2 regions of the Microbacterium sp. ZKA21 genome follow, and region 1 is predicted to be linked to the other one. Evidence: predicted binding sites of a transcription regulator. Region 1 holds the regulator's gene; the other holds the start of a gene.
The links. Region 1 encodes HrcA, which represses chaperone genes, less so after heat shock. Its sites were predicted from a motif close to TTNGCACTCGNNNNNNNCGAGTGCNAA; they were not measured.

Region 1 (15,038 bases):
GAAGGCGGTCCTGCGGGCCGAGCAGCTGCACCATGGCGATGCCGTCGGCGTAGATGCGCTCGGTGACGCTGCTCGAATCGTCAGAGGCCAACGAGGTCGTCCTGTCCCAGGTTGCCGAGAACGTGCGCGTGCACGTGGAACACCGACTGACCTGCGCGCGCGCCGTTGTTGAAGATCAGGCGGTACTCGCCGTCCGCATGCTCGTCGGCGAGCCGCTTCGCGGCGGCGACGAGTTCCGCCAGCAGCCCAGGGTCCCCCGCTGCGAGTTCGGTGACATCGCGGTACTGCTCGGTCTTGGGGATCACGAGCGCGTGCAGAGGCGCCTGCGGGTTGATGTCGCGGATCGCGAAGACCCGCTCGTCGTCGAGCAGGAGCTCACCGGGGATCTCCCCGGTGAGGATGCGCGTGAAGATCGAGGGCGACGTCATGGGGCCAGTCTATCCGGCGCCGGACAGCGGCGGCCGTGGGTCGGAGCCGACGCCGTCACCGGATCCGGGTCACCAGCGCCCGAGGCTCGCGGACAGCACGGCGATCGCCGCAGGCCCCGCGGTCGACGTGCGCAGCACGGTGTCGCCCAGGCGCACCCGCTCCGCACCGGCCGCGGAGAGACGCTCGAGCTCCTCCGGCGCGATTCCGCCCTCCGGTCCGACCACCAGCACGAGGTCGCGTCCGTCCGGTTCGACCAGGGACAGACGATCCTCCGCCGTGGGGTCGAGCACGAGCATCCGCTCCTCCCCCGCGCGCTGCGCGAGCTGCGCCGTCGAGTTCACCGGCGACACTGTCGGGATCCAGGCGCGATGCGCCTGCTTGGCGGCCTCGCGCACGATCGACGCCCAGCGCTCGCGCCCCTTCGCGGCCTTCGGCCCCTCCCAGCGCGAAACGCTCCTCGCCGCCTGCCAGGGCACGATCTCATCCACTCCGAGTTCGCACGACGCCTGCACGGCGAGCTCGTCGCGGTCGCCCTTCGCGAGCGCCTGCACGAGCACCAGACGCGGAGACGGCTTCGCGATCTCGTGGCGGCGTCCGATACGGACGTCGACGCGCGACGCCGATACATCGACGGCCGAACCGTCCAGCCAGACCCCGGCGCCGTCCCCGATCGTGATCGTCTCGCCGACCCGCACACGGCGGACCACGGCGGCGTGCTTCGCCTCGGCACCCGTGAGCGAGACGATGCTCCCTTCACCGGCATCCGACGCGGATTCGACGACGAAGTGCAGCGCCATGACTCAGTGCCCGCGGAACCGGTCGCGGAGCTTGGAGAAGAGCCCCTGCTGGAACTGTGCGAGCTGAGGCTTCGGCGCCTTGGCCTTCTTCGCGAAGTCCTCGATCAGGCGGCGCTGGGCCGAATCCAGCTTGGTGGGCGTGAGCACCTGCACTCCGACCCGGAGGTCGCCGCGCTGCGTGCCGCGCAGCGGCGTGATGCCGCGGCCCTTGATGGTCAGGACATCACCGGACTGCACACCCGGCCGGATCTCGAGGTCTACGGGTCCGTCGAGCCCGTCGATCGTCGTCTCCGTGCCGAGGACGGCATCCGTCATCGCGACCTCGAGGGTCGCGAGCAGATCGTCGCCCTCGCGGCTGAACGTGGCGTGCGACGCGACCGAGACCTCGACGTACAGATCGCCGTTCGGACCGCCGGCCTTGCCGACCTCGCCGGAACCGGGCAGCTGCAGGCGCAGCCCCGTCTCGACGCCGGCCGGGATGTCCAGCGACACCGTCCGGCGCGAGCGGACCCGGCCCTGACCGGCGCATGTCGCGCACGGGTACGGAATCGTCGTGCCGTAGCCCTCGCACGTTCCGCACGGCTGGGAGGTGACGACGTTGCCGAGAAGGCTCCGAACCTGACGCTGCACGTGCCCGGAGCCGCCGCAGATGTCGCACGTCACGGGCGACGTGCCCTCCTGGCAGCAGGAGCCCTGACACGTCTCGCAGAGCACCGCGGTGTCGACCTCGATGTCCCGGTGCGCGCCGAAGACCACGTCTCCGAGGTCGAGATCGACCCGCACGAGTGCATCCTGGCCGCGCTCGCGACGAGATCGGGGGCGCGCACTCCGGCCGCCGCCCGCCGCGCCGAAGAACGTCTCGAAGATGTCCCCGAACCCGCCGAAGCCGCCGGCACCGAATCCGCCGTTGTCGTCGCCGCCCATGTCGTAGCGGCGTCGCGACTCCTCGTCACTGAGCACGTCGTATGCGTGCGTGACGAGCTTGAACCGCTCCGACGCATCGTCACCCGGATTCACATCCGGGTGCAGCTGCCGCGCCAGTCGCCGGTACGCCTTCTTGATCTCGTCCTGGGACGCGTCGCGCGACACCCCGAGGACCTCATAGTGGTCCGCCACAGTCACCTCTCGTCTTCGTCGAGCAACCGGGACAGGTAGCGGGCCACAGCCCGCGCAGCCGCCAGATTGCTCGGATAGTCCATCCGGGTCGGGCCCATCACGCCGACCCGCGCCATCCCGCCAGGGGTGGCGTAGTTGCTCGCCACGATCGAGGCCTCGCCCAGACCGAACGGCTCGTTCTCCGTGCCGATGCTGGCCGCGAGTCCCTGCTCGTCGGTCACCATCTCGCTCATCAGCCGCAGCAGCGTCACCTGCTCCTCGATCGCCTCGAGAAGCGGGTGGATGCTGCCGCGGAAGTCCTGTTCCCGTCGAGCCAGAGTCGCAGCTCCTGCCATGACGAGCTTCTCCTGACGGAACTCGTCCAGCTCCTCTGCGATGACGCCGGCCAGTACGCGCTGAGCGATGTCGGTGCGCCCGGGCTTCACCGTCGCGGCGAGGGCGCCGACCAGTTCGCGCGCCTCGCTCACGGCCCGCCCGGTGATGGATGCGGACAACCGGGCACGCAGCACTGCGACCTCGGCCTCGTCCAGATCGACCGGGAGACCGGCGATGCGCTGGGAGACGCCCCCGGCGTCGGTGACGAGCACGACGAGCAGCCGATTCGGTGCGAGCGCGACGAGTTCGAGATGCGTGAGATGCGCGCGCGCGAACGACGGATACTGCGCCAGCGCCACCTGTCCGGTGAGCTGCGTGAGCACGCGGACCGTACGCGCCATCAGGTCGTCGAGATCGGTCGGGTCCGCGAGGAACATCTCGATCGCGCTGCGCTGTGCCGTGGAGAGCGGACGCAACTGGGCGAGGTGGTTGACGAAGACCCGATAGCCCTTGTCCGTCGGCACCCGCCCCGACGACGTGTGCGGAGCCGTGATCAGCTCCTCGTCCTCGAGCAGCGCCATGTCATTGCGGATGGTCGCCGCCGAGACACCGAACGAGTAGCGGTCGACGATCGACTTGCTCCCGACCGGCTCATGCGTGGCGACATAGTCCTGCACGATCGCCCGGAGCACCTGCAGACCGCGCTCAGTGACCATGACCGCTCTCCTCCCGCTGGCACTCACTGCTTCCGAGTGCCAATTCTACCCGTCGCTCGAGTCCGACCGCGCTCATGTCGCGGATCGGGCGCGCCCGTACGATGAAGGACATGAGCGCTCACCCTCAGGTCACCATCTCCACCGGCATCCTGAAGGGCGAAGCGGATGCCGGGATCCGACGTTTTCTCGGCATCCCGTACGCGGCCCCGCCGTTCGGTGCGAACCGCTTCCACGAACCGCAGCCGCCCGCCGCCTGGGAGGGTGTGCGCGACGCCACCGCGTTCGGCCCCACCGCCCCGCAGCTGCCGTACCCCGGGGCGATCGGCGAACTGCTCGGCAGCGTGAGGATCCCCGGCGACGACATCCTCACGGCGAACGTCTGGAGTCCAGAGGGCGCCGCCGGGGCACCGGTGGTGCTCTGGATCCACGGCGGCGCCTTCGAGCGCGGAGCGCCGGCCCTGCCCGGCTACGACGGCACGGCTTTCGCCAGGGCCGGTGTCGTCTTCGCCTCGATCGGCTATCGGCTCGGGTCCGAGGGCTTCTCGGTCCTCGACGGTGCGCCGCGCAACCTCGGGCTACGCGACGTCGCCGCCGGCCTGGAGTGGGTGCATCGTGAGATCTCGGCCTTCGGAGGCGACCCCGCGCGCATCACCGTGATGGGTGAATCGGCCGGTGGATCACTCGTCGCCGGTCTCCTCGCCCGTGACGATTCACGGGCGCTTGTCTCCCGGGCGATCATCCAGTCCGGCCCCCTGCAGGCGCAGTCCGCGCAGAAGGCCGGTCGCGTCACGGCCCAGCTCGCCAAGCGGCTCGGCATCCGACCGACGAGGGACGCTTTCGCAGCTGTCGCGCCGGATGAGCTACTCGAGGCGCGCCGGCAGCACGCGACCGGAAGCTCGCCGCTGGGCGGCGCTCCCGGGTTCCAGCTCACGATCGACCCCGAGAGCCTGCCGCGTTCCCCGCACGACGTACTCGCCTCGATCGAGACGCCCCTGCTGATCGGATCCAACACGGACGAGTACCGGCTCTGGTTCACGCCCGAGGCACTCGCCGGCGTGACGGAGCTCAAGCTGTTCGCCGCCCGCCTGGCGCTGCGTATCCCCGCGCGCGCGATCCGCGCCTACCGGAGCGCGTGGCCCGGCGCCTCCACCGGTGAGATCTTCGGCCAGGTGGCGACCGATGCCATCCTCCGCGCACCGGCCACGCGCGTCGCCACGGCGAAGCCGTCGCCGACCTACCTGTACGAATTCGCGTGGCAGAGCCCCGTGCGTGACCTGCGCGCCGCGCACGCGCTCGAGCTCGGCTTCGTCTTCGACCGACTCGCGGATGCCGAGTCGCACCGACTCGCGGGCCCTGATGCTCCGCGGGAGCTGGCCGCCGCGATGAATGCGGACTGGATCCGCTTCATCGCGACGGGAGATCCGGGCTGGCCGGCCTTCGACGAGAGCCGAACGACCCGCCGGTACGACACACGGATCAGCGATGGTCCCCAGCGCAGGCAGGAGCCTCTGGATCTGCTGCCGCTCAGTCCGTGAGCTCGCGCACCACTGCGTCGGCCAGCAGCCGACCCTTCAGCGTCAGCTGCACGCGGCCGGAGAGCGCTGCGGCGGGCTCGACGAGGCCATCGGCGATCAGGCCCGCAACGCGCGAACGATTCGAATCGGGAAGATCGGCGATCGCGATGCCCTCACGGATCCGGCTCAGCAGGAGCACCCGCTCGAGCATCCGGGACTCCTCATCCGGCCGTTCGGTGCCGGCTGCCGGCGACTCGGATGCCGCGAGCCGCTGAGCATACGCAGCCGGATGCTTGACGTTCCACCAGCGCAGCCCGGCGACATGGCTGTGGGCTCCGGGGCCGAACCCCCACCAGTCCGTACCGCGCCAATAGGCGAGATTGTGACGCGAGCGGTTGCCCGTCGATTCGGCACCTGAGCCTGTCGAAGGGCGAGCCCAATTGCTCACCTCGTACCACTCGAACCCGGCATCCGCGAGACGGCGGTCGGCGAGCTCGTACATGTCGGCCTGCAGATCGTCGTCCGGTTTCGGGACCTCGCCGCGGCGGATCTGACGCGCGAGCTTCGTGCCGTCCTCGATGATGAGCGCGTATGCGGAGATGTGATCCGGCGACAGTGCCAGCGCAGTATCCAGCGAGGTCTCCCAATCGGCCAGCGACTCCCCCGGCGCTCCGTAGATGAGATCCACGCTCACGGCGAGTCCGGCGTCGCGCGCCGCCTCGACCGCGGTGCGCACGTTCGCCGGTTCGTGCGTGCGGTCCAGGGTGGCGAGCACGTGCGGCACCGCGGACTGCATTCCGATCGAGAGACGCGTGACCCCGGCATCCACGAGCGTCTTCGCCACCTCCGGCGTGACCGTGTCCGGGTTCGCCTCGACCGTGACCTCCGCCCCGTCGCGCAGCCCGAAGGCATCAGCCGCCGCTGTCAGCATCCGTGCCAGATCGCCCGCCGGGAGCAGCGTCGGCGTGCCACCGCCGAAGAAGACGGTGTCCATCGGCCGCAGCGCGCCGGCGTCCGAGAGCACTCGACGCGCGAGGTCGATCTCGGCGATCAGCGTCGTGGCGTAGTCCTCCTGCTTCGCGCCGCGCAACTCGCTCGACGTGTACGTGTTGAAGTCGCAGTATCCGCAGCGCACCCGGCAGAACGGCACGTGCAGGTACGCCGAGAACGGAGTCTCGCCGTCGATCCGCAGATCGGCGGGCAGGCGACCGTCGACGGGTGCCGGATCGCCGATCGGAAGGGGCCCCGCCATCAGAGCGGAGTCGCGTACAACGGGGAGATCGCCCGCAGGTACCGTGCGAAGAGTTCACGACGACGACGCTTCACGAGCGCCGGAAGCGTGCGATACAGCAGGCCGCTCGGCGCGTCGAACGCACGGACCGTGAACCAGACCTCGTCGTTGTCCTCGCGCCACTCGATGTCGAACGATTCCTCGCCCTTCACCACGGACCCGCCGACGGTGCCCAGCACGAAGCCGATGCGCCTGGCGTCCTCGGTCACCGAGATCACACGCAGTTCGGCATCCGCGCGCATCCCGGCGACGCGGCCGCGCAGATGCACGGTCATGCCGGCGCCGGCGTACGGAAGCCCCTCTGAATCGAAGCGCTGCTCGACGTCACGACGGCTGGGCGCGATCGCATTGCCCTCGGCATCGAAGCTGACGCCCGAGTAGGAGGGTCCCGGTGCCGGGCGGACATCGTCGACGGAGAGTCCGGCCGCGCGCTGCGCCGTCCAGGACAGCAGTGCGTCACCCGCCGTCCGGAAGCGCTCGGCTCCGCTGCCGATCCGCCAGGCGTTCTCCGCGGGGATGCTGTGCTCCGGCGGATACTGCATGAGGTCGGGGGCATGAGTCGCCCCCACGGCCGCATAGTCCACCGTGTCGTCTCGGAAGGTACCGCGCCGCATGATCTCCAGCCTACCCATCCTCCCTGAGAGGGTCCTCCGACCCGCGGAGCCGACTACTTCTTCTCCTTGCCCTCGACATCACCGGAGAGCGCTGCGATGAACGCCTCCTGGGGAACCTCGACGCGGCCGACCATCTTCATGCGCTTCTTGCCCTCCTTCTGCTTCTCGAGCAGCTTGCGCTTGCGGGTGATGTCACCGCCGTAGCACTTGGCGAGCACGTCCTTGCGGATCGCGCGAATGGTCTCTCTGGCGATGATGCGCGCGCCGATCGCGGCCTGGATCGGGACTTCGAACTGCTGGCGAGGGATGAGCTTGCGCAGCCGCTCGGCCATCATCGTGCCGTAGGCGTACGCCTTGTCGCGGTGCACGATCGAGCTGAACGCATCGACCTTCTCGCCCTGGAGGAGGATGTCGACCTTCACCAGGTCCGCTTCCTGCTGGCCGGCGGGCTCGTAGTCGAGCGAGGCGTACCCCTGCGTCTTGGACTTCAGCTGATCGAAGAAGTCGAAGACGATCTCGCCGAGTGGCATGTTGTAGCGCAGCTCGACGCGCTCCTCGGAGAAGTACTCCATGCCGAGCAGAGTTCCGCGTCGGGACTGGCAGAGCTCCATGACGGTGCCGACATAGTCCTTGGGCAGCAGGATCGCGGTCTTCACCACTGGCTCCGACACCGAACCGATACGGCCGTCCGGGTACTCGCTCGGGTTCGTGACCGTGACGGTTTCGCCTGTGTCGCTCGTGAGCACCTCGTAGATCACGCTCGGCGCCGTCGTGATGAGGTCGAGGCCGAACTCGCGCTCGAGTCGCTCGGTGATGATCTCGAGGTGCAGGAGTCCGAGGAACCCGCAGCGGAAGCCGAATCCGAGCGCCACGGATGTCTCGGGCTCGTACTGCAGCGACGCATCGGAGAGTTTGAGCTTGTCGAGCGCTTCGCGCAGCTCGGCGTAGTCGCTGCCGTCGATCGGATAGATGCCCGAGAACACCATCGGCTTCGGGTCGGTGTAGCCCGGCAGCGCCTGAGTGGATGGTTTGCGCGCCGTCGTGATCGTGTCACCGACCTTCGACAGCCGGACGTCCTTCACTCCGGTGATGAGGTAACCGACCTCGCCGACCCCCAGGCCCTTCGAGGGCACCGGCTCCGGGCTGGAGACGCCGACTTCGAGAGCCTCGTGCGTCGCTCCGGTGGACATCATCTGGATCCGCTCGCGCGGGCTCAGGCTGCCATCGACCATGCGGACATACGTGACGACACCGCGGTACGCGTCGTAGACGGAGTCGAAGATCATCGCGCGTGCCGGTGCGTCCGCGTCGCCCTGAGGAGCGGGGATCTCCTGCACGAGTCGGTCGAGGAGCTCCTCGACTCCGACGCCGGTCTTGCCCGAGACGCGCAGCACGTCCTCCGGCTTGCCGCCGATGAGGGAGGCGAGTTCCTTGGCGTACTTCTCCGGGTCGGCGGCCGGGAGATCGATCTTGTTCAGCACCGGGATGATGTGCAGGTCGTTCTCGAGCGCGAGGTACAGGTTCGCGAGCGTCTGGGCCTCGATGCCCTGGGCGGCGTCGACGAGCAGGATCGCGCCCTCGCACGCGGCCAGCGAGCGCGACACCTCGTACGTGAAGTCGACGTGGCCGGGGGTGTCGATCATGTTCAGCGCGAACGTGTCGCCGTCGATCTGCCACGGCATCCGGACGGCCTGGCTCTTGATCGTGATGCCGCGCTCGCGCTCGATGTCCATCCGATCCAGGTACTGCGCGCGCATGTCGCGATCGGAGACGACTCCGGTGATCTGCAGCATCCGGTCGGCAAGGGTCGACTTGCCGTGATCGATGTGGGCGATGATGCAGAAATTCCGGATCTGCGAAGGCGGCGTCGCGGCAGGCGAGAGCGGGGTGAGAGCGCGTGGTGACATGTCTCGACGATTCTACGGTGAGCCGTCCCTAATCCCCGATTCGTCGAAACCAGTGATAGTCTCGCGAAGTTGCCTTGGCTCTCTCAGTGACACTGAGTTCCACAGGCGATACGACTCCGTAACAGACACGTAACGGTGTTGCATCGCGCAAGACCGCGGATGGTGCTTGACTATCATCCCGACCCAGCGTTGCGTCGGAAGATCCCGCGCGCGTCTGTATAGAGAAAGACTCAACACCTTGATCAAGTACCTCGTGCGCCGCCTCCTGGGGTGGGTGCTGATGATCGTCATCGCGACGAACATCACTTATTTCCTGGCATGGAACTATCTCGATCCCGAGAACAACTACGTCGGACGCCGGCCTCCGCTCTCACCCGAGCAGATCGATGCGCTTCTCGTCCCTCGGAACCTCAGCGATTCGATCCCGCTGTTCCAGCGGTGGTGGACCTGGTTCTCCAACATCCTGTTCCACTGGGACTGGGGCATGGGACCCACCGGAGAGTCGGTCAACGAGCAGGTCGCCTACCGCGTCTGGGTCAGCGCTGAGCTGGTGCTCGGCGCGACCATCATCACGACGATCCTCGGCATCGCGCTCGGCGTGTACACAGCGTCGCGGCAGTACAAGCTCGCCGACCGCATCGGCCAGGGCACGAGCATCATCACGATGAACATCCCCACCGTGGTGTCGGGCTTCGCCCTCGTGCTGCTCGCGATCAACTTCAACAACGCCGTCGGCACCACCGTGTTCTACGTCGTCGGCTCCTCCAGCCCCGGGGTCGAGGGCTTCTTCCCCGTCTTGGTGGACGTCCTCCAGCATCTGACTCTGCCGACATTGAGCCTTGTGATCACCGGGTACGCCGGCATCCACTTCCTGCAGCGCTCCCTGCTGCTCGACAACATCAAGGCCGACTACGTGCGCACGGCACGCGCGAAGGGACTGACGAAGCAGCAGGCCATCCGCAAGCACGCCCTGCGCACCTCGATGATCCCCGTCACCACGCAGGTCGCGTTCACGATCCCCGCCGTCTTCACGGGGGCGGTCCTGACCGAGACGATCTTCAACTGGAACGGCATGGGGCGGTACTTCATCACGACCCTGAACGGCAACGACATCCACGGCGTCGTCGCGGTCGCCGCGTTCGGTGCCCTCATGACGGCGATCGGCGCCATCCTCGCCGACATCACCGTTGTCATCCTCGATCCGAGAGTGCGGGTGAACTGATGTCCATCGAAGCGATCGAGGTCTCTGCGGAGATCGAGAACAAGCTGAAGACGCGCAAGCGCACGTCGCTCATGAAGCTGTACACGCGCCGCTTCATGCGCAACCGCGGTGCACTGATCGGCATCGTGATCCTCATCCTGCTCGTGCTGTTCGCGATCATCGGGCCGCTCATCTCGCCGTACAGCCCGTCGGATCTCGACTTCCTGGCGCTGCGCCAGGGGCCGTCGGCCGAGCACTGGTTCGGCACCAACGGATCCGGGAACGACAACTTCGCGCAGGTGGCGACAGGTCTTCAGCGCTCGATGATGATCGCCGTCGTCGTCGCGTTCGGCACGACGGCCGTCTCCGCTATCGTAGGCGCGACGGCTGCGTACTTCCGCGGCCCGTACGAGCGGATCATGCTCATCGTGATCCACTTCATGATGGTGATCCCGAACTTCCTGATCCTCGCGATGATCTCCAACGACGCGGGCGGCAACTGGATCGTGATCTCCCTGGTCATGGTGTTCGTGGTCGGCTGGTTCATGCCGGCGCGCATCATCTGGACGCTGTCGCTCTCACTGCGCGAGCGCGAGTACATCCACGCAGCGCGCTACGCGGGCCTGCCAGGCCTGAAGATCGTCACCCGGCACATGCTGCCGAACATCGGCTCGCTGCTCGTGATCAACTTCACGCTCGGTGTCGTCTCGGCGGTGCTGACCGAGACCGCGCTGTCGTTCCTCGGATTCGGAGTCAAGCTGCCCGACGTCTCGCTCGGTGCGCTGATCGGCTACGGCTCGAGCACCCTCGTCAGTGCTCCGTGGCTGTTCTACTTCCCCGCCCTCGCGCTGACGCTGCTGACCGTGTCGATGGCACTCATCGCCGACGGCCTGCGCGACGCCCTGGATCCGACTTCGGCGGCTGGAGGTCGCGCATGAGTACAGTACTGTCCGTCCGCGACCTCAAGGTCAGCTTCCCCTCCGAGGCCGGACGCGTGGATGCCGTGCGCGGCGTCTCGTTCGATCTCGAATCTGGCAAGACGCTCGGCATCGTCGGCGAATCCGGATCCGGCAAGTCGGTCACGTCGCTCGCGATCATGGGCCTGCTCGACGAGAACGCCAAGGTCACCGGCTCGATCATCTACGACGGCCAGGAGCTCATCGGCAAGACCGACAAGCAGCTCTCCGTGATCCGCGGCAACGGCATGTCGATGGTCTTCCAGGACCCGCTGACCTCGCTCACCCCGGTCTTCACCATCGGCGACCAGCTGATCGAAGCCCTCACGGTGCATCGCAGCCTGTCGAAGAAGGATGCGTGGGACCGCGCGGTCGAGCTGCTCTCGCTCGTCGGCATCCCGGAGCCCGAGCGCCGCATGAAGGCGTTCCCGCACGAGTTCTCCGGCGGTATGCGCCAGCGCGTCGTCATCGCGATCGCGATGGCGAACAACCCGAAGCTGATCATCGCCGACGAGCCGACCACGGCCCTCGACGTGACCATCCAGGCGCAGATCCTCGAGCTCATGGGCAAGGCGCAGGATGAGACCGGCGCCGCCATGATCATGATCACTCACGACATGGGCGTGGTGGCGAAGACGGCCGACGACGTCCTCGTGATGTACGCCGGCAAGCCTGTCGAGCACGCGGCGGTTCGCGAACTCTTCTACCACACGCGGATGCCGTACTCGATCGGCCTGCTCGGTGCGATCCCTCGGGTCGACAAGGCTGAGAAGGTCCCGCTGATCCCGATCAAGGGCAACCCGCCGCTGCTGATCGATCTGCCGGATGCCTGCCCGTTCGCGGCGCGGTGCCCGATCGCGATCGACGCCTGCCGCACGGGAGAGCCGACACTGGAGCGCATCGCCACCGAAGGCGGCGGAGACCACACCGTCGCCTGCATCCGTGCGGACGACATCGACGACGAGGGCCGGATCGGCGGGATGCCGGTGTTCCCCCTGCCGGAGATCCCCGAGAGCGCACTCGTGCAGACGCCCCGCGAAGAGCGGCCGATCATGCTCGAAGCGATCAACCTGAACAAGACCTTCCCGCTCATGAAGGGCTCGCTCTTCAAGCGCAAAGTCGGCGAAGTGCACGCCGTCAAGGGACTCAACTTCGATGTGCGCCAGGGCGAGACCCTCGCGATCGTGGGCGAATCCGGCAGCGGCAAGACCACGACCTTGCTGCAGATCATGGATCTCGTCAAGCAGGAGGACGGCGACATCCGCATCGCGGGCAAGAGCGTCGGCGACATCAAGTCCCGTGCCGAGGAGCGCAAGCTCCGTCGCGATCTGCAGATCGTCTTCCAGGACCCGATGGGCGCGCTCGACCCGCGCATGACCGTCTGGGACATCATTGCCGAGCCGATGTTCGCGATCGGCATGCCCAAGAACGAGGTCTTCGACCGCGTCGAGGAGCTCATGTCGCTCGTAGGCCTCGATCCCGCGCACAGCGACCGTTTCCCGCAGGCCTTCTCGGGCGGACAGCGTCAGCGCATCGGCATCGCACGTGCGCTGTCGACTAACCCCAAGGTCGTGGTCCTCGACGAGCCCGTCTCGGCGCTCGACGTGTCGATCCAGGCCGGTGTCATCAACCTGCTGGACGAGCTCAAGTCGAAGCTCGGGCTCTCCTACCTGTTCGTGGCGCACGACCTGGCGGTCATCCGGCACATCGCCGACCGGGTCGCGGTCATGTACCGCGGGTCGTTCGTCGAGCACGGCGATGTCGATCAGGTCTTCGACAACCCGCAGCATCCGTACACCAAGGCATTGCTGTCGGCCATCCCGATCCCGGACCCCGATGTCGAGCGCACACGCGAGCGGATCATCCTTCCGGTCGAAGGATTCGACGCCGCGACGGCCGCGGTCGGCTGAGCCGGAGCGCGCATCCGGGGCGAAACGATGACGGTTATCGAACAGTCCTGTGACGCTTTCTGCACAGTCCGATAACGAATCGGCGTGCATCGCAATCTCCCCGCCGGAGGCGACATAGTCTGCCTCTATCCCAAGTAAGGCCAAAAGGCACTAAGGAGTACCATGAAACGGCATCAGAAGCTGATGGGTATCGCCGCTCTCGGCGGCGCCCTCGCACTCGCCATGAGCGCATGTGCACCAGCGAGCAACGGTGGCGGCGGCAACGGCGGCGAGGGCGAAGGCCCCCAGACCGTCGAAGGCGCAGACTACAACCCCCAGCCCCGCGAGAACCTCGCGACCGGTGGCGAGCTGCGCATCCCCATCTCGAACATCGCCGAGCAGCTGAACTACTTCCACAGCGACGGCGACGCGCGCGTCACGCAGGTCGGAACCTGGTTCCGCCCGCAGGTGCTGCTGATGGACCCGGACGGCACGATCAAGCCGAACCCGGCGTACCTGGATGACTACTCCTTCGGTGTCGAGGACGGCAAGACCGTCCTGCACTTCAAGGTCAACGAGAAAGCCGTCTGGAACGACGGAACACCGATCGACGTGACCGCCTTCCAGGCCACCTGGACGGCCCAGAACGGCGAGAACGAGGCCTACCTCCCGAACGCGACCGACGGCTGGAAGGAAATCGAGTCCGTCGAGGCCGGCGAGAACGACCACGACGTGATCGTCACCTTCAAGGGCGAGTTCGCCTGGCCCGAGATGGTCTTCTCCCAGCTGCTGCACCCGGCCGTGAACACGCCCGAGCTCTTCAACACGGCGTTCCTCGGTGACTGGCACCCGGAGTGGGGCGCAGGTCCCTACACGGTCGAGGACTACGACAAGACCGGTGGCGTCGTGACCCTCACGCCGAACCCGAAGTGGTGGGGCGACGAGCCGCTCCTCGACAAGGTCACCTTCATCCAGATGGAGCCGACCGCTGCCGTCAACGCACTGCGCAACGGCGAGGTCGACATGGCCGAGACCGGCAGCGCCGAGCTGCTCGCCCAGGTCGAGGATCTCGAGGGCGTCGAGACCTACAAGGGTCAGGCGACCGCGAACGCGATCTTCACGCTGAACTCCGCGAACCCGGTGCTCGCCGAACTCGACGTCCGCAAGGCGATCTTCGAGGCGATCAACATCGAGCAGATCAAGGAGATCATCTTCAACGGTCTCAACTACACCGAGGAGCCCGCCGGCTCGCTGACGCTGTTCTCGTTCCAGCCCGACTACAGCAACGCTCTCGAGGAGGCCGGCCGCAAGGACGGTGACACCGAAGGTGCCAACAAGCTTCTCGACGAGGCCGGCTGGGTCGCCGGTGAGGACGGCATCCGCGAGAAGGACGGCCAGCGCCTGTCGCTCGTCTTCCCGGTTCACTCCGACACCGAGACCGCTCGTGCGCGTTCGCTCGCGGTGCAGTCGCAGCTGAAGGCTGTCGGCGTCGAGGTCGAGATCGACCAGCGTCCGTCCGCGGAGTTCGCCGAGGACTACAACACGCAGAACGGTGACCTCTTCTTCCTCAACTTCACGTCGTCCGACCCGTTCGGTGCCGCCTGGTTCTGCCAGCTGTACTGCTCGGACAGCGGCCTGAACCTGTCGGGAACCGGCACGCCGGAGATCGACAAGATGATCCACGAAGAGCTCGAGACGATCTCCGACCCGGTGGAGCAGACGAAGAAGGCCATGGAGATGGAAGCTCAGATCTTCTCCGAGACCTGGGGCATCATCCCCGTCCTGAACGGCCCGGAGATCTGGACCGTCAAGGCGGGCCTGGCGAACCTCACGCCTGAGCCCTACGTCGGCCTCGACCTGTTCGGCATCACGCCGGTCGAGAACGTCGGCTACGAGAAGTAAGGTCGCTGAGCTCGTAGAAGCGTCCTGAAGCGGGGTCGGTGGTTCATCCACCGGCCCCGCTTTCGTGCGTCCGGCACGCGGATCCCTATGCTGATGGCGTGAAGCCCCGCGTCGTCCTCGTTCACGGCATCCGCACGTCCCGCACTATGTGGCGCGGCCAGCTGGAGTATCTCGCAGCACGCGACGTCGACGCTGTCGCGATCGATCTGCCAGGGCACGGCTCGCGCATGGCCGAGCCGTTCACGCTGCCGGAGGCGTTCGCGACGATCGATCGGGCGGTACAGGATGCCGCAGCTCACGCTCCGGTGCTGCTGGTGGGCCATTCGATGGGCGGCCTGCTGGCCGCAGCCTACGCGGGGCAGGAGAACCCGCCGCAGTTGGCGGGCCTGAT
Region 2 (15,038 bases), on a different contig from region 1:
AGAAGTCCATGCCACCCGACGGGTCGCCGACCGGAGCCGGGTTCTTCTCGGGCTTGTCGGCGACGACGGCCTCGGTCGTGAGGAACAGACCGGCGATCGACGCGGCGTTCTGCAGAGCGGAACGCGTCACCTTGGCCGGGTCGATGATGCCCGCGGCGAACATGTCGACGTACTCGCCCGTGGCCGCGTTGAGGCCCTGACCGATCGGCAGCTCCGCGACCTTCGCCGCGACGACGCCCGGCTCGAGACCTGCGTTGAGGGCGATCTGCTTCAGCGGAGCCGAGATGGCCACGCGAACGATGTTCGCGCCGGTCGCCTCGTCGCCGTCGAGCTCGAGCGCATCCAGAGCCTTGGTGCCGGCCTGGATGAGCGCGACGCCACCACCGGGGACGATGCCCTCCTCGACGGCCGCCTTGGCGTTGCGAACGGCGTCTTCGATGCGGTGCTTGCGCTCCTTGAGCTCGACCTCGGTCGCGGCACCCGCCTTGATGACGGCGACGCCACCGGCGAGCTTCGCCAGACGCTCCTGCAGCTTCTCGCGGTCGTAGTCGCTGTCGGTGTTTTCGATCTCGCGACGGATCTGGGTCACGCGGCCCTCGATGGCGTCGGTCTCACCGGCACCCTCGATGATCGTGGTCTCGTCCTTGGTGATGATGACCTTGCGGGCACGGCCGAGCAGGTCGAGCGTCGTGTTCTCGAGCTTCAGACCGACCTCTTCGGTGATGACCTGACCACCGGTGAGGATCGCGATGTCCTGCAGCTGCGCCTTGCGACGGTCGCCGAAGCCGGGAGCCTTGACGGCAGCCGACTTGAAGATGCCGCGGATCTTGTTGAGCACGAGAGTCGCGAGGGCCTCGCCCTCGACGTCCTCGGCGATGATGACGAGCTCCTTGCCGTCCTGGATCACCTTGTCGACGACGGGGAGAAGATCCTTGATGTTCGAGATCTTCGAGTTCGCGATGAGGATGTAGGGCTCCTCGAACACGGCCTCCTGGCGGTCGGGATCCGTGACGAAGTAAGGGTTGATGTAGCCCTTGTCGAAGCGCATGCCCTCGGTGAGCTCGAGCTCGGTGCCGAAGGTCTGCGACTCCTCGACGGTGACGACGCCCTCCTTGCCGACCTTGTCGATCGCCTCGGCGATCAGCTCGCCGATCGAGGCGTCAGCGGCCGAGATGGACGCGGTGGCCGCGATCTCTTCCTTGGACTCGATCTCCTTGGCGCTGGAGAGCAGCTCCTCGGTGATGGCTGCGACGGCCTTCTCGATGCCCTTCTTCAGCGAGATCGGGTCGGCGCCGGCTGCGACGTTGCGCAGTCCCTCGCGGACCAGAGCCTGAGCGAGGACGGTCGCGGTGGTGGTTCCGTCACCTGCGACGTCGTCGGTCTTCTTGGCGACCTCCTTGACGAGCTCCGCGCCGATCTTCTCGTACGGGTCGTCCAGCTCGATCTCCTTGGCGATGGACACACCGTCGTTCGTGATCGTGGGGGCGCCCCACTTCTTCTCGAGCACGACGTTGCGACCACGCGGGCCGAGGGTCACCTTGACAGCGTCGGCGAGGATGTTCAGGCCGCGCTCGAGACCGCGACGGGCCTCCTCATCGAAAGCGATGATCTTTGCCATGAGTTTTGTCGTCCCTCCTGGACGTATACGTTCGGTTTAGCACTCGGAGTGATCGAGTGCTAACGCCCATTCTGGCACTCGACCCCATCGAGTGCAAGCCGCGTACGCGCAGAGAGAAACAGTCGCGGAACGAACCGGACGCTACTCGCCCGTGGACTCCTCGTCCGCGTCGTCCAGGCCGATCACGACGGCGAGCTGCGACTGGTCGGTGTCGTTCATGGCCGCGTAGTAGTCGCTCTGCTCGACGGCTGCTCCGCCGATCAGGTTCGCGAGCCCGATGGCGGCCTCGGCATCCTCTTCGGCGACGTAGTACACCGTGGTCTCCGGGAAGTCCTGCGACGATGCGGGACTCGTGAGCACGAGAGCGGGGTCGAAGCCCTCGTTGATCAGCTGTTCGCGCATCACCTCGTCCGCACCGTCCTCGGGCGTGGCGTTGAGGATCAGCACGGAATAGGACGTGTCCACGATCCCGGTGTCCTCCGGAACCGGCGCGACCGACGCCTCGGGAGTAGGGAACAGCACGATGCGCCCCATGACGATGAGCGACACGAAGACGCCGACGACGAGCAGGACGAGCGCGGCGACGACGGACCAGAGCAGGACCATCCAGCCGTTGCTTCCGGGGTTCTCAGCGCGATGAGCGCCTACGCGTCCGGACGTGCGGGGGACATCGTCGAAACGATCACGAGCGGGCTTGGACACCCCTCGATGCTAGGGCATGCTTCTCGGCATCCTCTTCAGGGATGTTCAGGATGCCGTGCCACCGATCTCAGCCGACGAAGCCCTGCATGCGCACGGTGCGCTGCGCGCCGCGGGCGTCGCGGATCCGGCGCAGCCGCCGGACCAGCAGCGGGTCGTGCGCGAGCGCCTGCTCGGTGTCGATCAGACGCCAGAGCAGTTGGTAGTAGCGTGCGGGGCTCATGCCGAGCTGCGTGCGGATCGTCTCTTCCTTCGCACCGCTGTGCCGCGGCCAGGAGACCTCCAGCGCGAGTATCGCGCGATCGCGGTCCGTCAGATCTCCGAGCATGCCCGAAGCCTACGCCGCGACTCGCTCCGCACTCGGGAGCGACTCCCGACGAGATCCGAGCCCGCCCCCACGAGCGCAACCACGCTCTGCCAGTTCCCAGCCCGCGCGCGCCGGCACGCGCTCCGGCGCGAGAGAATGGCTTGTGACGACTCAGGAGGTCCGGATGTCCTACAGCGTGAACAAGTCCGATGAGCAGTGGCGTGCGGAGCTCGGCGACCAGCAGTACGCCGTGCTCCGCCAAGCAGCGACCGAGCGGGCGTGGACCGGCGAGCTGCTCGACGAGGAGCGCGCGGGGCTGTACACCTGCGGCGCGTGCGGTGCCGAACTGTTCAAAAGCGGCACGAAGTTCGATTCGGGCTGCGGTTGGCCGAGCTTCTACGAGTCGGTCCGCCCCGACGCGGTCGAGCTCATCGAGGACACGACCCTGGGGATGGTGCGCACCGAGGTGCGCTGTGCCAGCTGCGGTTCGCACCTCGGCCACGTCTTCCCCGACGGATTCGGCACGCCGACCGGCGACCGCTACTGCATGAACTCGCTCGCGCTGAACTTCACGCCCGAGACGTCCGACGCGCCGGCGACCCCGCAGTCGTGAGCGCCCTCGACGCGGTCCTCGCCCGCCAGTCCTGGTCGAAGGTCACCGATCAGGCGCCGACGCACGAGGAGCTGCTCCCCCTCGTCGCAGCGGCCGGACGCGTCGCCGATCACTCCTCGCTGCAGCCCTGGCGGCTGATCGAGCTGCGCGGCGCGGACCGCGAGGCGCTCGGCGCCGCCATCGCGAAGGCGCAGGGCGACAGGCATCCATCGTCCAAGCCGCTGCGCGCGTCGCTTCTCATCGCCGTGGTAGCGAGCTATCGCAAGAGCGACAAGGTGCCCCGGTGGGAGCAGGAGGCCGTCGCCTCCGGCGTCGCGCACACTCTCAGCCTGCTTCTCGACGAGGCCGGCTGGGGCGTCATCTGGCGCACCGGTCACTACACGCGGTCGAAGGCGGTCGCGAAGGCGCACGGTCTGAAGAAGAACGAGGAGCTCCTCGGCTGGCTCTACGTCGGCGGCAAGCCCGCGAAGAAGCCGGGACGCCGCAGACCCGTGGATGCCGAGTCCCTGTTGACCCCGATGCCGGCCGGGAAGACCAAGAAGAAGTAACTCAGCGCCGGCGCGGACGGATGACCGCCACGAGAACGCTCATCACGGCGACCGCCACCATCGCGATGGTCTGCCAGAGCGCTGGGCCGGCCTCGGCGGGCCAGAGCGCATCGATGATCACGGCCGTCACCAGCTGTCCCAGCACCGATCCGAGGCCGAGCAGCAGCACCCCGGTCTGCGCGACCAGCCGCGCGCCGAGGAAGATGTAGGCGACCCCGAGGAGACCGCCCAAGTACATCCACGGCTCGTCGGGCAGCGGGTTCGGCGGCCCGTTCACGGCGACGCTCGCACCCGTTCCGATCGCGAGGACGATCGTCCCCGCGATGAAGCTCGTCGTCGTGGCGATCATGGGAGATTCGACGCGTTGCGCGAGACGGCCGTTCGCGGCCTGCTGCCAGGCGATGCCGACACCGGCCGCGAACGGCAGCAGCAGCATCCACAGCGGGGCCGAGGCGAGCACGTCGCCGCCGAGCGAGATGCCGACCGCGAGGAGCGCCAGCGCTCCTCCGGCGACGCGCCCCATGGTGACGGCCACGACGCCGGCAGGACCGAACCCGATCCGGTCGAGGACCAGCCCGTGCAGCGTCTGCCCTGCGACGACGCCGACCGTGAACAGAGAGACCCCGAGGACGGCGCCGGTCAGACCCTGCGTCGTCACGGTCAAGGCCCCGCAGGCGCCGCCCAGCAGCATCCAGACCGGGATCGTCCTGGACCGGATGCCGCGCCACAGCCGTGCCATTCCGGCACGTCCCGAGGGGAGCACGCCGACCAGGACGACGAGCAGCAGGAGACCGGAGGCGAATGAGACGAGTCCAGCGACGATCCCATCGCCGAGTCGGACGCCGAGGACGCCGTTGATGCGCGCCTGGATCGCGGTCATCGCTCCGATCGAGACCGCGCCGCCGATAGCGACGAACGCGGGCAGTCGGCGGGTACGAGGCACTCCTGCCACGCTACCCGACCGCATGTCGGACGTCGGGGATACTCTTGCGGCATGTGCGCGAGCTATGGACTCGATCCTCGATTCACCGATGCGGAGCTGCTGGCCGAAGCGGATGCCGACATCCTCGACGGTCTGCGGGAGTGGGCCGAACGCAATGCCGGGGAGACGCTGCGACCGACCGGTAAGAATCTGCGCAATCTCAACCCGATCGTCCTCGCCACGGACGGGGACACGACGCTCGAGCCGGCGTGGTGGGGATTCCTCGTGAACGGCGAACCGGCTCGGTTCCCCTCGATCAACACCCGCTCAGAGCGCCTGCAGGATCAGCCGGGGAAGGCCCGGTCGCGCGCGATCGTCCCTGCGACCGGATGGTTCGAGCTGCAGAAGCCCGATCGGGTGTGGCACGAGTTCGGTCTCGACACCGGGGCGCTGTTCGGCATGGCCGCGGTGACGCAGCGGGGCCGGACCGCGGACGGCGAATGGTTCACGTGCTTCTCGATCGTCATGCGCCCGGCTCCCGAGCACCTGGCCGGCATCCACGATCGGATGCCGGTGCTGATCCCGACCGACTACGCGCACGAGTGGCTGCTGGGCGAGGGCGGGCGCGAAGTGATCGACGAGGCGCTCGCGGCCGCGGCATCCCTGGACGAACGCGTCATCGCGACCCCGCGCAGCAACGACAAGGGCGTCGCGGAGAAGCTGTTCTGATGGATGACGAAACGTTGATGCAGACTGCCGCCGCACGAGCGGACGAGCTGCCCGGCGCCGGGCTCGAGCATCCGTTCGGCCCGGAGTGGGATGTCTTCAAGGTGCGCGGCAAGGTGTTCATGCTGCAGACGCTGTACTCCGGCCGTGCCATGGTGACCGTGAAGTCGCACCCCGAGGATGCCGAGGCGCTCTGCGCGACCTTCGCCGACATCGCGCCGGGCTATCACATGAACAAGAGGCACTGGATCTCGGTGACCCCGGGCCCGTCCATCGAGCCGGGCCTCGTGGAAGAGCTCGTGACCGAGTCCTACCGACTCGTCGTCGAGAAGCTCCCCCGCGCTCAGCGTCCGGTCGATCCGAACGTGTTCGGGGTCGCGTCACCTCACCAGGCGTAGGCCTCCGGGGCCTGGCCGCCCGGGCCGGGGAAGATCTCGTCCAGCGCGCGGAGGTCGTCTGCGCTGAGCTCGATGTCGAGCGCGGTGACGGCCGACTCCAGCTGCGCGACGGTCCTCGGACCGATGATCGGCCCGGTGACGCCCGGCTGGTGCAGCAGCCACGCGAGCCCCAGAGCCGCCGGCTTCCAGCCGCGTTCCTGCGCGAAGCGCTCGTACGCCTCGACCTGGTCCTCGTGCTCGGCACGGGTCTCGGCGGCGCGACCGGTGTTGGAACGCGCGTTCGCGTCGGAGGAGCCGCCGCTCAGAAGCCCGCCGCTGAGCGGCGACCAGGGCAGGATGCCGAGCCCGTAATTCCGAGCCGCAGGGATGACCTCGAGCTCGATCGTGCGGTGCGCGAGGTTGTAGAGCGACTGCTCGCTGACCAGGCCGAGGAAATGCCGCTGCTTCGCGATCTCGTTCGCCTGCGCGATGTTCCAGGCGGCGAAGTTCGAGCTGCCGGTGTAGATCACCTCGCCACTCGAGACGAGGATCTCCATGGCCTGCCACATCTCGTCCCACGGGATGTGACGGTCGATGTGGTGGAACTGGTAGAGGTCGATGCGGTCGGTCTGCAGGCGGCGGAGAGAACCGGCCGCCTCGCGGCGCACCTGCCAGGCCGATGAACCGCGGGCGTTGACGACGTCGCCGCCGACCATCGGCGAGTGCACCTTCGTGGCGAGCACGATGTCGTCGCGAACCCCTGGGCGAGCGGCGAACCAGCGACCGATGATCTCCTCGGTCGCGCCGCGGCCCGCACTTCCGCCGTAGGCGTTGGCGGTGTCGAAGAAGTTCACGCCGAGCTCGAGCGCGCGATCCATGATCGCGAACGAGTCCTCCTCCGAGGTGCGATCGCCGAAGTTCATCGTCCCGAGGACGATGCGAGAGACCTGCGTGCCGGTGCGTCCGAGATGCGTGTAGTCCATAGCAGCCATCCTGACACGACGGCGCGGAGGTGAGGGCGGAATGGAGCCGACTGCGGGACTCGAACCCGCGACATCCTGTTTACAAGACAGGTGCTCTACCAGCTGAGCTAAGTCGGCGTACGGCGCCGAGGCACCGCATCAGAGATTCTATGGCACCGCACCGAACGGTCGACGACCGGCCGGCGGAGGGTCACTCGGCAGGTGTCTCGGTGGGCGTCTCGGTCGTGACCGGAGTCTCGGTCGGAGCGGGAGTCGGCGTCGCCGTCTCCGCCGCCTCGTAGTAGGCGTCGCTGGAGACCGTGAGCACGAACTGCGAGAACTCGGCGGGGTCGTCCAGCGAGCCGACGTACGCCTGGCCGTTGACGACGACCATCGGCGCCGCGCTCAGTGCGAGATCCTCGGAACCGGGCAGCGGGCCTTCGAGAGCACGAGCGGTGGCATCCTTCGCCCAGGACACGAAGTCCTGGCCTTCGATGCACGAGCGGACCTTCTTGCCGTCATCGACGCCCACGGCGACCGCGAGGTCCGCGAGCTCGACGTCCGAGCGTCCGTCGCTGTCGACCTCGGGCTGCCCGACGAGCAGCTCGTGGTTGAACGCGTAGAACTGGGTCGGCGAATACTCGGCGACGCACGCCGCAGCCGCAGCGGCGCGCAGCGAGTACTTCGTGCCATTGGAGTTCGCGGTGAGCAGCGAGACCGGGTGGTACGTGACGGTCGCCGCGCCCTCTGTGATCCAGCCCGACAGCTGGAGGGCGTTGGCGCGCTCGAACTCACCGGCTCCCGGCGACAGGTAGTCGACGTAGATGTGGATGTCGACGGCTCCGGCCGCAGTCGGCTCGGGCGTCGGAGTCGCCTCTTCGCCGGCCTCGGTGGGCTCAGCCGTGGGCGTCGCGGGGATCTGGGCACTGCTGACCGTGGCCCCCGTGATCTCATGGACGACGACACCGTCGTCGTCCAGTCCGCCCGGGTTCAACGTGGGCTCGGAGACCGACGAGTTGACCGCCATCGCGACGGCGGTGCCGACAGCGCCGACGGCGACGACCGCCACCAGTCCGACGATGATCCGACGCACGATGCGCGCGCGGGACTGCTTGGCATTGACCTGCTGGGCCTTCTCCCGAACCGCCTCGCGGGTATTGCGGGTGGCGGGGACGTTCGGCGTTTCGTCGCTCGACATCGTTCCTCTTGAAAGTCTGCGGGGACGGGTTCCCCCAAATGGCCGCCAGATGAAGCAGCACTGGTGTCGATGCTAACGAGGCAGGCTGGGAAATACCCAGATGCCGCAACTCATGGCATACTGAACTCGGCCCAACGGTGGGCCACGGCGGGTGCAACCCGCCGCTTCCATCACAACGGATCGTCCGGCACGTACCTGCCGGTGAAGGAGAAATGCAATGGCATCTGTCACTTTCGATGACGCCACCCGCCTGTACCCCGGCGGAACCCGTCCCGCTGTCGACAAGCTCAACCTCGAGGTGGGAGACGGCGAGTTCCTCGTCCTGGTCGGCCCCTCCGGTTGCGGTAAGTCCACGTCGCTGCGCATGCTCGCCGGCCTCGAAGAGGTCAACGCCGGACGCATCCTCATCGGCGACCGCGACGTCACCGACGTCCCGCCGAAGGACCGCGACATCGCGATGGTCTTCCAGAACTACGCCCTGTACCCGCACATGACGGTCGCCGAGAACATGGGCTTCGCGCTCAAGATCGCCGGCGTCGGCAAGGATGAGCGCGCCGCTCGCGTGCTCGAGGCTGCGAAGCTCCTCGATCTCGAGGACTACCTGACCCGCAAGCCGAAGGCCCTCTCGGGTGGTCAGCGTCAGCGCGTCGCCATGGGTCGCGCCATCGTGCGCCAGCCCCAGGTGTTCCTCATGGACGAGCCGCTGTCGAACCTCGACGCCAAGCTCCGCGTCCAGACCCGTACGCAGATCGCGTCGCTGCAGCGTCGCCTCGGCGTCACGACCGTCTACGTCACGCACGACCAGACCGAGGCCCTCACCATGGGTGACCGCATCGCGGTCCTCAAGGACGGCATCCTGCAGCAGGTCGGCTCGCCGCGCGACCTGTACGAGAAGCCGAACAACGTGTTCGTCGCCGGCTTCATCGGCTCGCCTGCGATGAACCTGTTCGCCGCAGACCTCGCCGACGGCGGAGTGCAGTTCGGCTCCGAGGTCGTTCCGCTGGACCGCGACACGGTCGGCCGCGCGAACGGCTCGCAGGTCACGGTCGGCGTCCGCCCCGAGGACATCACCGTCGGCCCCGCCGACGGCAAGGGCCTCGCGGTCACGGTCGACCTGGTCGAGGAGCTCGGCGCTGACGGCTACCTGTACGGCCACACCGACATCAACGGCAAGCGCTCCGACATCGTCGCGCGCGTCGACGGCCGCAACCACCCGAACGCGGGCGAGACGGTCACGCTGGCTGCGAACCCGGGCCACGTGCACGCCTTCGACATCGAGTCGGGTGAGCGTCTGAACGACAAGCCGATCGTCTCGGCGGCGTAAGCGCACCACACACGCGGCGCGGGCTGACCTTCTGGTCGCCCGCGCCGCGTCGTTTCCCCCGACCGCGGACCATCGAGGAGCATCATGCAGGACGCACTGCGCATCACCGCGAGCGCCGTGGATCCGGGGCTGCTCGGTCTGCCGTGGTCGACGACGTTGGCGAAGTGGCCGTCCGAGCACATCGTCTCGCTCCCCAAGGGCCTCTCCCGGCACCTGGTGCGCTTCGCCGACCTCTCCGGACGCGTCGTCGCCGTCAAGGAGACGACGGCCGAGATGGCCCGCCGCGAGTACGAGATGCTCGGCAGCCTCGCCAGGCTCGATGTTCCGTGCGTGGCCAGGGTGGCGGTCATCGACGGCAGGACGGATGCCGACGGCGAAGCCCTTCCGGCGGCTCTCGTCACGTCGCACCTGCGCTTCTCGATGCCGTACCGCGCCCTGTTCACGCGGGTGCTCCGACCGGACACCGCCACCCGCCTCGTCGACGCGCTGGCGCTGCTGCTGGTCCGGCTGCACAACGTCGGCTTCTACTGGGGCGACGTCTCGCTGTCGAACACCCTGTTCCGCCGAGATGCCGGAGCCTTCGCCGCCTACCTCGTCGACGCCGAGACCGGCGAACTGCACGAAGAGGGCCTCACCGACGGTCAGCGGGCGTACGACCTCGATCTCGCCCGCACGAACATCGCCGGTGAGATCATGGATCTGGCAGCCGGCGGACGCCTCGAACACGGTGTGGATGCCGTGGCGATCGCCGACGGCATCGTCTCGTCCTATCGCGCACTGTGGGATGCCCTCACCGCTCACGAGTCCTTCTCGGCGAACGAGACCTGGCGCATCACCGAACGCGTCGAGAGCCTGAACGCCCTCGGCTTCGACATCGACGAGATGTCGATGTCGACCACTGCGGACGGCACGCTGGTCGAGATCCAGCCCAAGGTCGTGGATGCCGGGCACCACCAGCGCCGCCTCATCCGGCTGACCGGTCTCGACGTCGAGGAGAATCAGGCGAGACGTCTGCTGAACGACCTGGACGAGTTCCGCGCACGGTCGAAGAAGAATTGGGCCGATGAGGAAATGTACGCGCACGAGTGGCTCACGCGCGTGTTCGAACCGGTCGTGCGGGCGATCCCCTACGACCTGCGCGCGAAGCTCGAGCCCGCGGAGGTGTTCCATCAGGTGCTCGAACACCGCTGGTATCTGTCGCAGGCGCAGGGACGATCAGTGCCTCTGGCCGAGGTGCTGACGAGCTACATCAACGAGGTGCTGCGCCACCGGCGCGACGAGGCCACCATCATGGGTCCGCCCACCGAGACGACGGCGATCCCCGTCATCACCGACGCGGTCCCGGTGTCGGACGACACCGCCGCGATCGACTGGCGCGACCTCGTCTGAGGGCTCACGCGCCCGGAGGCTCGAGACAGCGCGAAGCGATGTCTTGAGTGGGCGTGGGGACTAGTAACCGACGGTGAACCGTTCGCGGTGGTGGTTCCCCTGCTCGATCTCGTCGACCACGGCGATCGCGAAATCCGCACCTGAGATGAACGACTTCCCCTCGGCGTCGCGCACGAGGACGTCGCCGCCATCGCGGTAGTGACCGGTCCGCTCCCCCTCGGCCCACGGTCCGAACACCTCGGCGGGGTGGACGAAGAACCAGTCGAGACCGGCATCCGAGTCCTCCAGCAGCGCGAGCGAGTCGATGCCGACCTGCGCCTCGTGCTTGTACTCCTCGGGGAAGTCCTGATCGAACAGACGGGGGCCACCCGGTGCCACCAGGCTGCCGCCAGCGCCGCCGATGACGCCGAGGCGCGTGGACGTTCCGCTGAGCTTCGCGATGAGTCCGCGCAGCGCGCCGAGCACACCATCCGTCATATCGCCGCGGGGTGCGAGGGCGGACACCACGGCATCCGCACCGTCGAAGACGTGGCCGAGGGACTCGATGTCGAGGACCGAGCCCTGGACGGCCAGCGCCCCATCGACCGGATTCGCAGGCTTCGAGCGCGAGACCGAGATGACTTCGTGTCCGCGGCTCACCGCCTCCTGGACGATGTGGCGTCCGGCGTAGCCGGTTCCTCCGATGACGACGATGCGAGCCATGTGCTTCCCCTCTGCTACTTCAGCGCGTTTCGGACGGTGGAGACCTGGTACAGGGCGACGGAGGTCGCGATGCCGGCGTTCAGCGATTCCGTGGCGGTCGAGATCGGGATCGACACGATCTGGTCGCAGGTCTCGGTGACCAGGCGCGACAGCCCCTTGCCCTCCGAGCCGACGACGATGACGACCGGACGGTCGGCGAGCTCGAGCTGCGGCAGCGAGACGTCGCCGTCGCCGTCGAGACCGAGGACGAACACGCCCTGCTTCTTGAACTCCTTGAGCTGCGTCGTGAGGTTCGTGGCCAGCGCGACGGGGATGCGCGCCGCGGCTCCGGCGCTCGTCTTCCACGCCGCCGAGTTGACGCCGGCCGAGCGGCGCTGCGGCAGGATGATGCCGTGTCCGCCGAACGCCGCGGTCGAACGGATGATCGCCCCGAGGTTGCGCGGATCGGTCACGCCGTCCAGCGCCACGAACAGGGGGACCTCGTCGCGGGCGATGACCTGCTCGAGCAGGTCCTGCGGGTGCGCGTACTCGTACGGCGGCACCTTGAGCGCGACGCCCTGGTGCACGCCGTCGAAGCCGGCCATGCGGTCCAGCTCCTGACGGGTCACCTCGAGCATCGGGATGTCGCGGTTCTTCGCGAGGGAGAGCATCTCCTTGACGCGGTCGTCCATCTCGACGCGCTGCGCGATGTACAGCGCGGTCGCGGGGATCTTCGTGCGCAGCGCCTCGAGCACGGAGTTGCGCCCGGTGACCGTCTCGGTGTCGGCGGTGTTGTCCTTCGACCGGGCCGAACGGTTCGGGTTGCCGCCCGAGGTCTGGCGCTTGCCGGCGACGCCAGGGCGGCCCTTTCCGCCCGACGCCGCGTAGCGCTCCGCCGCGGCCTTGCGCTTGCCGGCCACATGCCAGGCGCGATCCTCCGCCTTCGGCGTCGGCCCCCGGCCCTCCAGGGCCTTGCGGCCGAGGCCTCCTGTGCCCTTGGTCGGGCCCTTCTTCTTGCCCTTGCCCGCTGAGGGGTTGCCTGGCTTAGCCATCGATACTCCAATGTGTTCCGTCCGGAGTGTCCTCCAGAGTGATGCCTGCGGCCGCGATCGCATCGCGGATGCGATCCGCTGCGGCCCAATCCTTGTCCGCGCGCGCCTGCGCACGCTGGTCGATCATCGTGCGCACGAGAGCGTCCAGGGCGGATGCCTCGGCACCCGCGCCCTTCGTCTGCTGCGGCGCACGCGGGTCGATGCCGAGCACGTTCGTCATGGCGCCGACCTCGTGCCATGCGATTTCCGCCCCGGCGTGATCGTCGGAGTCCAGCGCCGTGTTCCCACGCCGCACCGACTCGTGCAGCACGGCGAGCGCCTGCGGGACGTTCAGATCGTCGTTCATCGCGAGTTCGAACGACCGGGGCACGCGACCGAATGCATCCGACGCGGCATCCAGAGCTGCGGCGTCGGAGGAGACCGTCGCGTGCGGCGTCTCGGTCATCGCACCGCCGTTCCCTCGACGCACCTCGTTCTCAGCGAAGGTCCGTTCGCCGCGCTTCAGGAACGAGCGGATCCGGCCGAGCGCGGTCTCGGCCTCAGCGTACGAGGCCGGTGTCAGGTCCAGGCTCGAGCGGTAGTGCGCGGCGGCGAGCGCGTATCGCACCACCATAGGGTCGTCCTCGTGCGCCTTGAGGATGTCGGCGGCGAGCGTGAAGTTGCCCAGCGACTTCGACATCTTCTGCCCGTTCACGGTCACCAGGCCGTTGTGCACCCAGTACCGGGCGAAGCCGTCCCCGGCCGCGGTCGACTGCGCGAGCTCGTTCTCGTGATGCGGGAAGCGCAGATCGAGCCCGCCGCCGTGGATGTCGAACTCCGGGCCGAGGTAGCGCTTCGACATGGCCGAGCACTCGATGTGCCAGCCGGGGCGTCCGCCACCCCAGGGCGACTGCCACACGGCATCCGTCGGCTCATCCGGCTTGGCACCCTTCCAGAGGGCGAAGTCCTGCGGGTTGCGCTTGCCGCGGGGGTCCGCGTCCTCCGCGGCCTCCATCGCGTCGATGGACTGCCGCGTCAGAGCCCCGTACTGCGTCCAGGAGCGCACGTCGAAGTACACGTCGCCGGATCCGTCCGGGGCTGCGTACGCGTGACCGCGCTCGATGAGCGTCTGGATCAGCTCCTGCATCTGCGGGATCGAGCCGGTAGCGCGCGGCTCGTATGTCGGCGGCAGGATGCCGATGCCGGCGTACGCCGCCGCGAACTCCTGCTCCATGCGGTACGCCAGCGCCCACCACGGTTCGGCGTCCGTGCCGTTCGCGAGGACCTTGTCATCGATGTCGGTGACATTGCGCACGACGGTGACGCGTCCGTAGCGGAGCTCCAGCCAGCGCCGCAGGATGTCGTAGCTCAGTGCACTGCGCACATGACCGATGTGCGGACCGGACTGCACCGTGGGTCCGCACACGTACATCGTGATGTTCTCGGGATCGAGAGGCACGAAGTCCCGCAACTGCTGTGCGCGGGTGTCGTAGAGGCGGAGTATCACCGCACCAGCCTACCGGGGCGGTGCTGAACAGCCGCCCCTTCAGGATGCCGGGATCAGCATCGCGATCGCGGTCACGGAAATGCCCTCGCCGCGTCCGGAGAACCCGAGCCCGTCGGTGGTCGTCGCCGACACCGTCACGCGTGCTCCCCCGAGCGCGTTCGACAGCACCTGCTCGGCTTCGGGGCGACGTGTGCTGAATCGGGGCCGATTCCCCTGGAACTGCACCGCGATGTTCCCGATGCTCCAGCCCGCCTCGGTCACCAGGTCGAGGGTGCGGGCGAGGAACACCTCGGCGTGGGCTCCGGCGTACTCCGGATGCGACGTGCCGAAGTGCAGGCCGATGTCGCCGAGTCCGGCCCCGCCGAGCAGCGCGTCCACGATCGCGTGAGCCACGGCATCCCCATCGGAATGCCCGGAGAGCGCGGGCTCCCCCGGCCATTCCAATCCGGCGAGCCAGAGGTCGCCCTCGCCGCCGAACGCGTGCACATCCGTGCCGATCCCGATGACCGGAACGCCCGGAGCGGATGCCGCGGACAGCAGGTGCCGCGCCCGTTCGAGGTCGGCGGGCGTGGTGATCTTGAAGGCGCGCTCCGACCCGGCGATGTGGCGCACGTCGTGCCCGGATGCGGCGTACAGCGCCGCGTCGTCGGTGTACTCGATGCCGGAGGCAAGAGCGGTCGCGTAGGCGGCCTCGAGCGGACGTCGCGGGAATCCCTGCGGCGTCTGGGCGGCGGCGAGCTCGGATCGATCGACAGCGCCGACGACGGTCGCGCCGTCGACGCGTTTGAGTGTGTCCACGACGGGAAGGACCGGGATCACGCCGGCATCTCCCGTGACCGCTCGCACGACGGCGTCGATCTGCGTCGCCGCCGTGAGCGCCCGCGCGGCATCGTGCACGAGCACGGTGGTGACGTCGCCCCACAGCGCACCGAGTCCGGCCGCCACGGAGAGCTGGCGGGTGCTGCCTCCGGTGACAACCCTGCCGAGGTCTGCGCGATCCCCGGCCGCTGCGAGCAGCTCGGCCTCCGCCTCGCCCTCGAACCCGGCCGGAGCGACGACGATCACCTGCATCGGCGACGCCGCGAAGACGCCGTCGAGCGCGTGGCGCAGGATCGAACGCCCGTCGATGCCCACCA

Region 2: the regulator HrcA is predicted to act here: its motif matches at 1,655-1,681, upstream of groL (chaperonin GroEL).

The regions. Positions count from the first base shown of each region.
Region 1 is NZ_JBNPVV010000005.1:262,649-277,686, forward strand. Features, by position in the region: gene M2317_RS12645 (PhoH family protein) at 1-34, opposite strand, end outside; gene M2317_RS12650 (HIT domain-containing protein) at 81-428, opposite strand; gene M2317_RS12655 (16S rRNA (uracil(1498)-N(3))-methyltransferase) at 498-1,226, opposite strand; gene dnaJ (molecular chaperone DnaJ) at 1,230-2,342, opposite strand; gene hrcA (heat-inducible transcriptional repressor HrcA) at 2,345-3,373, opposite strand; gene M2317_RS12670 (carboxylesterase/lipase family protein) at 3,484-4,908, shown strand; gene hemW (radical SAM family heme chaperone HemW) at 4,898-6,139, opposite strand; gene M2317_RS12680 (DUF1990 family protein) at 6,139-6,792, opposite strand; gene lepA (translation elongation factor 4) at 6,846-8,699, opposite strand; gene M2317_RS12690 (ABC transporter permease) at 8,938-9,921, shown strand; gene M2317_RS12695 (ABC transporter permease) at 9,921-10,838, shown strand; gene M2317_RS12700 (dipeptide ABC transporter ATP-binding protein) at 10,835-12,766, shown strand; gene M2317_RS12705 (ABC transporter family substrate-binding protein) at 12,929-14,647, shown strand; gene M2317_RS12710 (alpha/beta fold hydrolase) at 14,746-15,038, shown strand, end outside.
Region 2 is NZ_JBNPVV010000001.1:719,249-734,286, forward strand. Features, by position in the region: gene groL (chaperonin GroEL) at 1-1,618, opposite strand, end outside; gene M2317_RS03610 (LytR C-terminal domain-containing protein) at 1,760-2,320, opposite strand; gene M2317_RS03615 (DUF3263 domain-containing protein) at 2,388-2,645, opposite strand; gene msrB (peptide-methionine (R)-S-oxide reductase MsrB) at 2,809-3,237, shown strand; gene M2317_RS03625 (nitroreductase family protein) at 3,234-3,785, shown strand; gene M2317_RS03630 (DMT family transporter) at 3,787-4,728, opposite strand; gene M2317_RS03635 (SOS response-associated peptidase family protein) at 4,780-5,436, shown strand; gene M2317_RS03640 (MmcQ/YjbR family DNA-binding protein) at 5,436-5,831, shown strand; gene M2317_RS03645 (aldo/keto reductase) at 5,819-6,793, opposite strand; tRNA gene M2317_RS03650 (tRNA-Thr) at 6,835-6,910, opposite strand; gene M2317_RS03655 (DsbA family protein) at 6,984-7,970, opposite strand; gene M2317_RS03660 (ABC transporter ATP-binding protein) at 8,188-9,294, shown strand; gene M2317_RS03665 (DUF4032 domain-containing protein) at 9,379-10,683, shown strand; gene M2317_RS03670 (NAD(P)-dependent oxidoreductase) at 10,744-11,385, opposite strand; gene rlmB (23S rRNA (guanosine(2251)-2'-O)-methyltransferase RlmB) at 11,400-12,416, opposite strand; gene cysS (cysteine--tRNA ligase) at 12,409-13,902, opposite strand; gene ispD (2-C-methyl-D-erythritol 4-phosphate cytidylyltransferase) at 13,942-15,038, opposite strand, start outside.